Regions from separate parts of the Virgibacillus salarius genome, predicted to be linked through region 1. Evidence: a T-box and tRNA genes for the amino acid it is inferred to sense, from the RefSeq annotation. Region 1 holds a T-box; the other holds one or more tRNA genes.
The links. A T-box is a leader RNA that pairs with one kind of tRNA and senses whether it is charged. The one in region 1 lies ahead of glyQ (glycine--tRNA ligase subunit alpha), so its partner is inferred to be a tRNA-Gly.
Positions count from the first base shown of each region.

Region 2: it has a tRNA-Gly gene. The T-box ahead of glyQ (glycine--tRNA ligase subunit alpha) is inferred to sense a tRNA for this amino acid. The anticodon was not compared.

Region 1 is NZ_BAAACY010000131.1:12,522-20,632, reverse strand. It holds gene ABDZ84_RS16435 (HD family phosphohydrolase) at 1-1,844, shown strand, start outside; gene ybeY (rRNA maturation RNase YbeY) at 1,845-2,309, shown strand; gene ABDZ84_RS16425 (diacylglycerol kinase family protein) at 2,299-2,658, shown strand; gene era (GTPase Era) at 2,871-3,773, shown strand; gene ABDZ84_RS16415 (YqzL family protein) at 3,868-4,014, shown strand; gene recO (DNA repair protein RecO) at 4,082-4,825, shown strand; T-box leader at 4,876-5,048, shown strand; gene glyQ (glycine--tRNA ligase subunit alpha) at 5,122-6,000, shown strand; gene glyS (glycine--tRNA ligase subunit beta) at 6,001-8,073, shown strand.
Region 2 is NZ_BAAACY010000069.1:62-5,027, reverse strand. It holds gene queG (tRNA epoxyqueuosine(34) reductase QueG) at 1-1,054, opposite strand, end outside; gene ABDZ84_RS09435 (ABC-ATPase domain-containing protein) at 1,075-2,778, opposite strand; tRNA gene ABDZ84_RS09430 (tRNA-Gly) at 3,199-3,272, opposite strand; gene dat (D-amino-acid transaminase) at 3,749-4,624, shown strand.

The DNA.
Region 1 (8,111 bases):
CAAATGAGATATTTGATGCAATTTCTAAGATTGAGGAAGAATCAAAAAAGGAAGATAGTAAAGATGATAGTCATAAGCAGCCACTGTCGAATCAGGAGAAAGTTCAACGCTTGAAACAGATATTATCTCCTGAAATTACAGAGCGAGTAAGTGATAATTCGCTTTCTCAATTAGTAGAAATTCCTAAGGAAGAACGTAATAAGGGAAGAAAGTTATTTGTTGAGTCATTAACAAAGGTAATGAATAACGGAGTTCGGACGGAGAATACGCAAAGCGCGATCACATCCATAAAACAGAATATAAAGTATACGGAGTTAGACGCGGATCTTAAAGACGTTTTAACAAAATTAAGTGAGTTCGCTGTTGTTGAGAACTCATTCTTTGATGTAGATAAAACATCTACTGCTAGAAAGGAAGCGGCAAGTAGCGTAGAGCCAGTAGTTATTAGGGCAGGGGAAATTATTGTTCGAGAGGAACAAATTATAACAAATGAAATATATGAGAAGTTAAAACTTGTTGGTGTGCTTGATAAAGAGAGGAATTTATTCCCTGGCATTGGATTGGCGTTATTAATTTTGTTACTTTGTACGATTGTCGTACATGAAATGAATTGGGTTGCGAAAAACTATCGTTTAGATCGAGGTAAAATCATCTCGATACTATTAATAAGTGTAATCGTCATCGCTTTAATGAAAATTGTTAGCATGTTTACGACGCAAGTGAACCAGCTGTTTTATGTAATGCCAATTGCAACAGGTTCATTACTACTCAAACAATTGATTCATGAACGTACTGCCATTGTTTTTAGTGGATTGTATGCGATATTAGGTAGTGTTATTTTTAATAGCCAAATACCTGGATCCTTAAATGTAGAGGCTGGTATATATTTCTTTCTATCTCAATTAGCAGCAGTTTTTTTTCTTATGAATGTCAAGGATCGTCTAGCTATATTAAAAGCTGGTATTGGGATGGGTATTGTAAATATAATGATTGTAGTACTATTTATATTTCTATCATTTGAAAAATATGTCTTAACAGATATATTTATTCAATCGTCTTTTGCTGCGGCATCTGCCTTTTTATCGGCAGTTCTTACGATGGGCTTATTACCATTTTTTGAGACATCATTGGGAATATTATCAGACATAAAGCTATTACAGCTTTCAAGTCCCAATCATCCGCTTTTGAAGAAGCTTTTAACGGAAGCACCGGGAACATATCATCATTCCATCATGGTTGCTAATCTAAGTGAAACAGCGTGCGAGGCAATTGGCGCTAATGGGTTACTAGCTAGAGTTGGAGCATATTATCATGATCTTGGGAAGACAGTACGCCCGCATTATTTTATTGAAAATCAATTGGCAATAAAAAATCCTCATGATGTTATCGCACCGGAGGAGAGCGCGGAGATCATCATTAGTCATCCATACGATGGTGCACAGATGTTAAAACAACATCGTTTACCAAAGGAGATTATAGATATAGCGAAACAACATCACGGTACATCCCTGTTAACATACTTTTATTATAAAGCAAAAGATGCAGGGAAGCAGGTAACAGAAGAGCAGTTTCGTTATCCAGGTCCAAAACCACAGACAAAAGAAGCTGCAATTATTAGTATTTGTGATTCAGTAGAAGCAGCAGTTCGCTCATTAAAAGAGCCAACAGAAGAAAAAATAGAAGAAATAGTAGCGTCTATAATAAATAATAAAATGACAGATGGTCAGCTTGATGAATGTCCACTTACGTTAAAGGAACTTCATACAATCCAACGTATAACGTGCAATACCTTGAAAGGAATTTTTCACTCTCGTATTCAATATCCGGTAAAGGAGGCAAAATAGATGTATATTGATTTTCATGATCAGACAAATTCTGTTCCAAGTGATTATATTGATATGATACAGCGGTTAATTACCTACGCAGCTAAAAAAGAAGGCGTTAGTCAAGAAGCGGAGCTTTCCATTAATTTTGTAAGTAATAAAGAAATTCAAGAAATAAATCGTAATTACCGGCAAAAAAATGTACCAACAGATGTAATATCTTTTGCCATGCAGGAGGCTGGAGAAGGCGAAATAGATATTATCGATGAGGACCTTCCGTTATTACTTGGTGATATTGTTATTTCGATCGACAAAGCAAGAGAGCAAGCTGATGAGTATAACCATTCCCTTGAAAGAGAATTAGGCTTCTTGTCCGTTCATGGCTTTCTTCACCTGTTAGGCTATGATCATATGACTAAACAGGATGAAAAAAACATGTTTGCCAAACAAGATCTCATACTAGGTGAGTTTGGAATTGAAAGATAATAAGAAATCGATAGGCTTCTCTTATGCCTGGAACGGAATAATGCATGTTATTAAGCATGAACGCAATTTTCGACTGCATCTCGTTTCTGCATCTCTTGTTATAGTAGCAGGCTTTATTTGTCGGCTTTCTTCGTTCGAATGGATGTTCATACTTTTAGCTATAGGCTTGGTGTTAACTGCTGAATTGATAAATAGTGCAATGGAAAGTATGATGGATTATCTGAAACCCGATATCCATCCAATTGCTAAGCAAATAAAGGATATGGCTGCTGGTGCCGTTCTTATTTCTGCTATTACAGCTGCAGGAATAGGATTGATTATTTTTGCACCAAAATTAGTATTATTTTAGAGAGTCGCGTGGCTCTCTTTTTTTTATTTGTTTCCATTCTCATAGCTCATCCAGACTTCCGTTTCTGTTAAGGTAAAAATTTTGTCTGGAGATATGCAGGATTATATAGAACAACCAAAAGTTTTTAAAGCTTTTGTCGATTACATGAAACTAGAGCCAATTTGTAGTATGATATGAATAAAACATATTGAATACGTCGCGGAGGCAACAGCATGGAGAATAAATTTAAATCTGGATTTATAGCAATTATTGGTAGACCAAATGTAGGGAAATCCACATTTATGAATAGGGTAATAGGCCAAAAAATCGCCATTATGAGTGATAAACCACAAACTACTAGAAACAAGATCCAAGGAGTTTTAACACAACAAGACGCACAAATGATATTTATTGATACACCAGGTATTCATAAACCAAAACATCGATTAGGAGATTTTATGGTTCAAACGGCAGAGAATACGTTAAATGAAGTGGATGCTGTCTTATTTATGATTAATGCGAGTGAAGGCTATGGAAAAGGTGATCAATACATCCTAGATCGTTTACAGAAAATAAAAAGGCCAGTATATTTGATCATAAATAAGATTGATCTTGTTCATCCAGATGACCTGTTTCCTTTAATTGATCAATATAAGGAGAAGCTTGATTTTTCTGAAATTATTCCGATCTCAGCATTGCAAGGAAACAATGTTGATCATATGCTAAACGTATTGAAAGAGCATTTACCTGAAGGTCCACAGTATTATCCAGAAGATCAAGTTACAGATCATCCTGAACGGTTTATCATTGGCGAATTAATTAGAGAGAAAGTATTACAATTGACCAGAGAAGAGGTTCCACATTCCATCGCCGTTATGTTAGAAAATATAGAGAAAAGAGATTCTGACTCCATATTTATACAGGCTACAATTGTGACTGAAAGAAAGACACAAAAGGGTATATTAATTGGCAAGCAAGGGAATATGTTAAAAAATATCGGAAAATCGGCTCGACAAGATATAGAAGCGTTATTAGGATCTAAGGTGTATTTAGAGCTGTGGGTAAAGGTTAAAAAAGATTGGCGAAACAAACAAAGTCAGCTTCATGAATACGGTTTTCGAAGTGATGAATATTAAACATGGTAAATTTTTATACTAATTGTTTTGAGTTTAGTGGTCATTCTAATTAATAAGTTACATTTTCAAACATTAAAGAAAGGTGGGGTTTCTTGTGATCGAATTTACGTGGAAAGTATTCAGTCAAACGGGAAACATTGAAACCTATTTATTAATGAAAGAGATGGAAAATGAACAGTATCCAGATGATCGAGCTCAGCATGATGAACAAACGGTTACTCCATTAGATACCAATTTATAAAGTAATTTTATGAAGAAAATCGTAGGGTCAAGCTATTCCCTTTGTTAGGTAAGAAAGGTGAAGCTACGTGTTGGAAAAAATAAAAGGACTTGTTTTAAAAACACAGGATTATGGGGAAACACATAAAATAGTTACGATATATAGTAAAAAGATAGGGAAGTTTTCTGCAATTGCGAGAGGTGCAAAGAAAACCAAAAGTAGAATGGCTGCAGTTACGCAGCCATTCATTTATGCGGAGTTTTTTGTTTATATTCAAACTGGGTTGAGCACGATTCAACAAGGAGAAATCATACACTCTTTTCGATCGATACGTGAGGATATTATAAAAACAGCATATGCTGCGTATATTGTGGAATTAACAGACAAATTATCAGACGACAAGGATCCTGATACATTTATCTTTGAACAGCTTTTTGAGACAATGAAATGGATAGAAAAGAATGATGATGTAAATATACCAACAATGATGTATGAATTAAAGCTTTACGGTAAAGGTGGTTTTGCGCCTACATTAGATCGTTGCAGTAATTGTGGTGGTAACACACCACCTTTTGTATTTTCGATTGCGGAGGGCGGGATATTATGTCACCATTGTAGAAGTATGGACCGCGAGGCAATTCAATTATCGGAATTGTTAGCAAAGCTATTACGTATATTCGCAACGGTTAATTTACAGCGAGTTGGAAATATTTCTGTAAAAAAGGAAAATCAACAATTATTGCGCCAACTATTAGATGCATATTATGATTATTATGGAGGGTATTATATCAAATCAAAGAAATTTTTGAAGCAGATTGATTTATTAAAATAAGTTGACATGAACCAGTAATGTAGCGTATTATTTGTACATAAATTATAATAAGTATTGCTGTGATGAAGAGGAGTACTTTTTGTATTTATGTAAAGCGAATCCAGAATAGTGAAAGCTGGATCATAAAGCAAATTGGAAGGGCGCTTCTGAGCGATTATAATAAAGTGGCTCATTTTCGTGATGAGCAAATAGGGTGGAACCGCGGCCTATCCCCGTCCCTATGTCTAATAAAAAAGACATAGGGACGGGGATTTTGTCTTTTACTTAACTAATATCAAGATGGAGGATATGTGAAGATGAATATTCAGGAAATGATATTAACATTACAAAAGCATTGGTCTGAACAAAACTGTATTATTATGCAAGCTTATGATGTTGAAAAAGGTGCAGGTACCATGTCGCCAATGACACTGCTGCGTAGTCTCGGTCCTGAACCATGGAATGTTGCTTATGTAGAACCGTCAAGAAGACCTGCGGACGGTCGTTATGGGGATAACCCAAATCGACTTTATCAGCATCATCAATTTCAAGTAATCATGAAGCCTTCTCCAAACAATGTTCAAGAGCTATATCTTGAATCTTTAAAGAAACTAGGAATTAATCCTCTAGAACATGATATTCGTTTCGTGGAGGATAATTGGGAGAATCCAACACTTGGAGCAGCTGGATTGGGTTGGGAAGTTTGGTTAGATGGCATGGAAATTACTCAATTCACTTATTTTCAACAGATCGGTGGTTTAGAAGCAAACCCAGTGGCTGTTGAGCTTACCTATGGTATAGAGCGGTTAGCATCCTATATTCAAGATGAAGAAAATGTGTTCGATTTAGAATGGACATCTGGTGTTACTGTAAGGGATATCTTTTATCAACCAGAATATGAGCATTCTAAATATACTTTTGAGGCATCTAATACGGAAATGTTATTTGATCTATTTACTAAGTATGAAAAGGAAGCAAAGGAGACAATGGAAAAAGGCTTAGTTTTTCCAGCATATGATTATGTATTAAAATGCTCGCATACATTTAATTTATTGGATGCAAAAGGTGTTATCTCTGTAACAGAGCGAACTGGCTATATAGGTAGAATCCGTAATCTAGCTAGAAATATTGCAAAAGCATATGTAGAAGAAAGAGAAAGACTTGGTTTTCCTATGCTGAAAAAGGAGGAACAGTAAATGGCAAAAAATGCTTTATTCGAAATAGGTGTGGAGGAACTTCCGGCTCGGTTTGTTGACGATGCAGAGTTACAGCTTAAAGAAAAAACCGAATCCTGGCTACAAGAATTACGCATTACATTTGAAAGTGTTGTTTCCTATTCTACTCCTAGACGTCTTGCTGTACTAATTAAAGGCATAGCGGAAGAGCAAACAACAATAGAAGAGGAAGTAAAAGGACCAGCTGAAAAGATTGCAAAAGCTGCAGACGGTAATTGGTCAAAAGCTGCAATTGGCTTTACAAAAGGTCAGGGGAAAACTGTAGACGACATTTATAGTAAAGAAATTAACGGTACAAACTATATTTTTGTAGAAAAGCATATTGAAGGTAAGCAAACCATTACACTATTACCTGAATTTCACAAAATTGTTGAATCCATTACATTCGGGAAAAACATGCGTTGGGGTACACAATCTATGAGATATGCGCGTCCCATTCGTTGGCTTGTGGCTTTACTTGGCGGCACGGTGATCCCTTTTGAGGTTGCTGGTGTGAAAAGTGGTAAAACAACTTACGGGCATCGGTTTCTTGGTGATAAAATTGATTTGAATAATCCTTTGAACTATGAGGATACGTTATTGGATCAATTTGTAATTGTTAATCCAAAACGGCGTGAAGATTTAATTTTAGAGGGGATTCATACGTTAGAGAAAAGTCATAGTATTCAAATACCGGTGGATAAACAATTACTTGATGAGGTGCGTAATTTAGTTGAATACCCACAAGCTTTTCTGGGCGCTTATGAAAAACAATTTTTGAAACTCCCAGAAGAAGTATTAATTACTTCCATGAAAGAGCATCAGCGTTATTTTCCAGTAAAATCAAATACAGGTGAGCTACTTCCTTACTTTGTCGGGATTAGAAATGGAAATGACGATGCATTAAATACCGTAATAAAAGGAAATGAGAAGGTACTACGTGCTCGTTTGTCCGATGCCGAGTTCTTCTATAATGAGGATTTAAAGCATTCTATAGATTTTTATAATGAAAAATTAAATCGAGTTGTCTTTCAGGAAAAACTAGGAACAATTACAGACAAAGTGAAACGTGTTGTCGTAATAGCAAACCATATTTCAGATCTACTGCACATAGAAGAAAAGGAAAATATTCTGCGAGCTGCATCGATCTGTAAATTTGACCTTTCAACAAATATGGTAAATGAGTTTACAGAATTACAAGGGGTAATTGGTGAAAAGTACGCTCAATATTTTGGTGAAACTAGGACTGTAGCACAAGCGGTGCGTGAACACTACTTACCTAAGCAGGCAAATGGTGAATTACCGAATACTATAGAGGGTTCGATTATTAGCATTGCCGATAAATTAGATACGGTGGCTGGTTGTATTGGTGTTGGACTAATTCCTTCTGGTTCACAGGATCCATATGGCTTACGTCGTCAAGCAACGGGCATTTTACGTATTATAGAAGCTAATAAGTGGAATATTCCTATGGAAACATTAATAAATCTTGCACTGGAAGTGATGGAACAATCACACATACAAATATTGGATAAGGATAAAGCATTTAGTAACCTTCATGATTTCTTGACGAATCGAGCAGCATATTTATTTAAAGAAGAATCTATTGAACAAGATATAATTCAAGCGATACTTCACAAAGAAATAGGTGTGTATACGTATGCATTAGCAAAGGCACATAACTTATCAAATAAAAGGTTAGACGCTTCGTTTAAGACGATTCAAGAAGCACTTGTACGCGTATTAAACTTAGCTCAAAAAGCTAATTCTAATCATATAGATACAAATTTATTTGATACGGAATCGGAAAAGGCATTGTATAAAGAATTTTGCTCGATAGAGCAGTCTTACCAACAATCAGAACGTGATGCAGAACGGGATTTATTGTTATTAGGTCAACTAGCAGAACCAATTCACAATTTCTTTGATCATAATATGGTAATGGATGATAATGAAAGGATTCGTAATAATCGCTTAGCACTATTAGCAAGTATCGCTTCACTTATACAGAAATATGCGGACTTAACTAAAGTAGAATGGAAACAAAGCTTTTAATCCATAAACGCGTGCGAGACAATTCTCTTTTCTCTATT
Region 2 (4,966 bases), on a different contig from region 1:
TAGCTTGAAATGCTTCTTCTGTTCCAATTTTGCCAAGTGACCATGCCGCCGTCCCACGAATGACTGGTCTAGGGTCAGATAACATGACATCAATGATTTCTTCGACTGCAGTTTCATCTTTATAATGTCCAAGTGCAATCAGTGTATTACGTTGAATTGGTTTTTTACCTCGCCAAGAGCCTGATATATGTCCAAATGTACGTTTAAACTCACGATTAGACATACGCAGCATTGGAATAAGCTTTGGCTTAGCAACTTCATGCTCTGGTTCGAATTCTGGGTGAATGTGAAAATCCACCTTGTGATTTTTGGGACAAACAACCTGACATGTATCACAACCGTAAACTCGGTTACCAATTTTAGAGCGAAATTCGTCAGGGAGAAAATCCTTTGTTTGCGTTAAAAAGGCAATACAGCGCTGCGCATTTAATTGTCCACCTTGAACGATCGCGCCAGTAGGACAAGCATCAATACATTTCGTACATGACCCACAGCTATCATCTACTGGCTCATCTGGTACAAATGGAACATTTGTAATCAATTCCCCTAAGTAAACAAATGATCCAAATTCAGGTGTAATAATGGACGTATTCTTACCACTGAAACCAATGCCAGCTCGTTCTGCAACAGCCCGGTCTGATAATTCACCGGTATCCACCATTACTTTATTTTTGCCATCAGGTACTTTTTCTTGAATAAACGCAGCCAATTTTTCTAATCGATCACGCATAACAATATGGTAGTCAACACCCCAAGAGGCCCTCGCAAACAAACCCCGTCTTTCTTCCCTTGTGCTTCTCGGTGCATCTTTCATTCGAGATGGATATGCTAACGCAATGGAGATAATGGATTGCGCCTCCGGAAGTAAACGTTTAGGCTCAGTCCGTTCTTCAATCGTTCCTTTTTCAAAACCGGATTGATACTTTAATTCCTGTTGCCTCCGAAGTCTTTCTTTTAATTCTCCAAACACATCAGCAGAGGCAAAACCAATTTTATCAATACCGATTTTTTTACTGTATTCGATAATCTCTTGCTTTAATTGATCTGTATGCATTGGTTATGTCCAACCTCCTATTACTGCTTTACCACAGCAGTCCGCATTCGATTGAAAACAGCTGCAATTTCATATCTACGTGGACGCGCTAAATCTCCCGGATGCTGATTTGGAAAAGCTGTAAAAGAACTCAATCCCTTTTCTGTCATTTGATGCTCAATTTTATCAAGAAGTTGATAAAGCGTGGTATCCTGCAAACGCTGTGTTCTATCTAAGAACTGAATAATCTCAGCAATCATTCTTGTTTGTGATGAATCAACGATTTGTTCCGTGTAAGCAAAAGAAATATCCGTTTTTCCCATCAAAATATGATGTAAGCCTTTTGCTTGCACCTTTGCACGTTTCCCTTTTTTCGTCTGTAAGGACCGCTGATGAAAATATCGACTCGTTACATCACCGAAAGAGGTTCCTGCATCAGCAGCAGACCGTTCCAATGGGTACTTTTCCATTATCGATTTAGCTTCATCAGTTACATGAAAAGGTAGATAATCTTCCATGCGAATTACTGTATCAGCTTCCGCAAAATAATCTCCTGATCCACCCATTACTAATATGGTAGATATAGCTAATTGATCACGAAGCTGTGCTATTTTATCAATAAACGGAGTGATTGGTTCTTTGTTTTGCTGAACGAGTAACTGCATTCGATGATCGCGAATCATAAAATTTGTTGCGCTTGTATCCTCATCAATTAACAGTGTAGATGCACCTGCTTCTAATGCTTCCATGACATTAGCTGCTTGCGAAGTACTCCCGCTGGCATTTTCTGTAAAAAAGTAAGCTGTATCCTGTTCATGGGGCAAATTATTAATAAATGGTGAAATATTCACTCCACTTACTTTACGTCCATCCTCCGCTCGGATTTTTACCGCATCCACATCCGTTAAGACAAATTCTCGTCCGTCACCTTCTACATGGGAATACACACCTCTTTCAATTGCCTGTAACACTGTACTTTTCCCATGATATCCTCCACCTACAATTAGTGTGATCCCTTTTTTAATCGCCATTCCTCTAATAGGCTCCCTGCTATGGGGAATGGATAACTCTACTTCGTTTTTTAATGGGCTTTGAAAAGCTACTGCATCCTTTAAGGGGCGATTACTAATACCACTCTCACGTGGTAAGATTGACCCGTTTGCCAAAAAAGCAATCCAGCCATGCTCCCGCATTTGCTGCCGGATGGAATCTTGTTGATCAGCGAGGATATTTGCCTGTTCTATTTCCTCATCTTTTATTGTAAATACAGAACTATTCATAATAGAAGGTAGAGCTTGCGCGAACAATTTCTCCGCTTCCCGCCCATTAATTTTTCTCCCATTTGCAGGAAGACCGATAGACATACAAATGGTTATAGAAGAGGAATTAACTTGTACTGCACTGCGCTCCAGCTTTTCTTGTCCCGGTTGATCAAACATAATCAATCCACTCTTACCTGACCCCTTTACTGTGGAAACCTGGTTTGTAACAGCCTCACCTACTACTCTAGCAATTACATCTTCGGTCGCAATTTTTCTAGAATATGTCTTTAGCCATTCTTGTTTTATCGGCCGTTTGCTCGCGGGTATAATCATCCTTATCTTAGAAGGAGATGCAAATGGATCTCCCTGAACGTAATCAATAGCTAAATTAAAATTAGTATAACCATAATGCCCTTGTATACTTTTATATGCTTTGTATCCTTTATGATCAATTTGTTTAAGTGTGGATAATAATTGCTTCATATAAACACCTCATTTTCGTTAGAATTTAGAAATAAGCGAATGATAAGCCACTAGTTGCGTAAAAACACGCAACCTTAGAAGAATCATATAACTAATATTCTTGTCTACGCCAAAAATTTTACATGTTTATATAGAAGAAGTAAAACAGTCAATAAAGTGAAACTTCAATCCGGTTTTCACTGAAACAAACACGTACAAAGGGTTAAATCGCCACATCCTGTGGCAACGCCTTTGCGATCTACTCCCATGTAGGGTTCGAACCAATCGGACATTTTATGTCAGTCGGTCCCTCTCTTATCTATATTACTTTTACTTTATTCCTTAAGGTCGGGGGCTTACTGTCGTTATTATGTGAGATAAAAATTAAAAACGCAATACTTCGTACCATTCATTACGAAATACTGCGTTAAGACATATGTATGGAGCGGGTGAAGGGAATCGAACCCTCGTCATCAGCTTGGAAGGCTGAGGTTTTACCATTAAACTACACCCGCAAACAAATTGGAGAAATTATGTAATTTATTTATCGTTTTTTCGAACGCAATATTTATTATAGCAATTAGACTTAGACAGGTCAATAGTAATATTAATTTTTTTCGACAAAAAATTAATATTCTCTTAAACTTGTAACATGTATAATTCTTTTACCTAAACCGACTACTATAAAGTGAAAGTTCAATCAGTTGAACCTATTGGACATTTACTGGTAGTCGTTCCCTCTCTTACCCATATTGGTTTCACTTTATTGCTTGAGGTGGAGGTATTACTACCAGTTATTTTTGGAATAGATGAACGAAAATCACATGATAATTTAAACCGCTTATTTTTGTATGCTATCATTTTTTGAATTCACACAGATTATCATTACGCCATAACCTTCTGAAATACTTTTTACTATTTTCATCGTAAGGATTTACAACCTTGAAAAGAAGTTATAGAATAGTCATAAGTTTTAGGGAGGCGAGAAAGAATGGCTATATATCCAATTGTTTTAGCACAGAAAACTTTTACACATCAAGATAACTTGAAATACCCTTTTGAAGAAAGAGGGTTACAGTTTGGTGATGGTATTTATGAAGTAATACGTATTTATGACGGCTCATACTATTTACTAAAAGAGCATGTAGATCGTCTATTCCGTTCTGCTGATGCAGTAAAAATTAATCTTGCTGCTACAAAAGAAGAAATAACTGATTTGTTATTACAATTACTTGAAAAAAATAAAATGACAGGGGACGGAAAAGTTTACTTACAAGTATCTCGTGGATCAGCACCACGCGACCACGTCTTTCCTCAAGGTATCCCTGCAAACATGTATGCATATGCTCAAGACCTCCCACGCAACCTGGAGAACCTACAAAAGGGCGTATCTGTCATTACTCAGCCTGATGTACGCTGGGAAAATTGCTATATTAAGAGTTTAAATTTATTGCCAAATGTTTTAGCCAAGCAAGAAGCGAAAGAGCATGGCTGCTATGAAGCTATTTTACACCGTGATGACTTGGTGACAGAATGTAGTTCATCTAATATTTATATGGTAAAAGATGGTGACATCTACACCCATCCTGCTACTAATCGAATTCTTCATGGGTGCGTAAGAATGCGCGTAGAGCAATTTGCTAATGACCTATCCATTTCGTTTAATGAAAATGGTTTTAAACAAGAAGATCTTTTCACGGCTGATGAAGTATTCTTATCTAGTAGTACCTCTGAAGTAATGCCTGTAACGATGATCGATAATAAACAAGTACAGGACGGTACACCTGGACCAATAACGAGAAAATTGCAGGCAGCATATGAAAACGATGCTAATATAACAGAAGGCAAGATCACTCACACGATTTAAATGAATTACTTCTCTTAAATTAATCTCATCATCCTTATTACAATAATTATGTATGAAATGGATGTATTGATTGTCAGAGATATTGTTAAAAAAAACGGAATCAAAGAGTATTATTCAAGACTGTCGGAAAAACGACAGTCTTTTTTAATAAGTTAAGAAAGTATAAAATCAGTGCGATGACTGCGTTAAGCTTAGTAGTTATTTTGAAATGTTAGATGTATATTGGCAATGCTCCGACTAATTACTTCGCTATGAGAAGGTGCAACAATTCTTGTCATAAGTAATAGGTTGACTTTTTTTACAATGGGTAAAGTGAAAATCGCTATCCGTGAGATAAAAGCA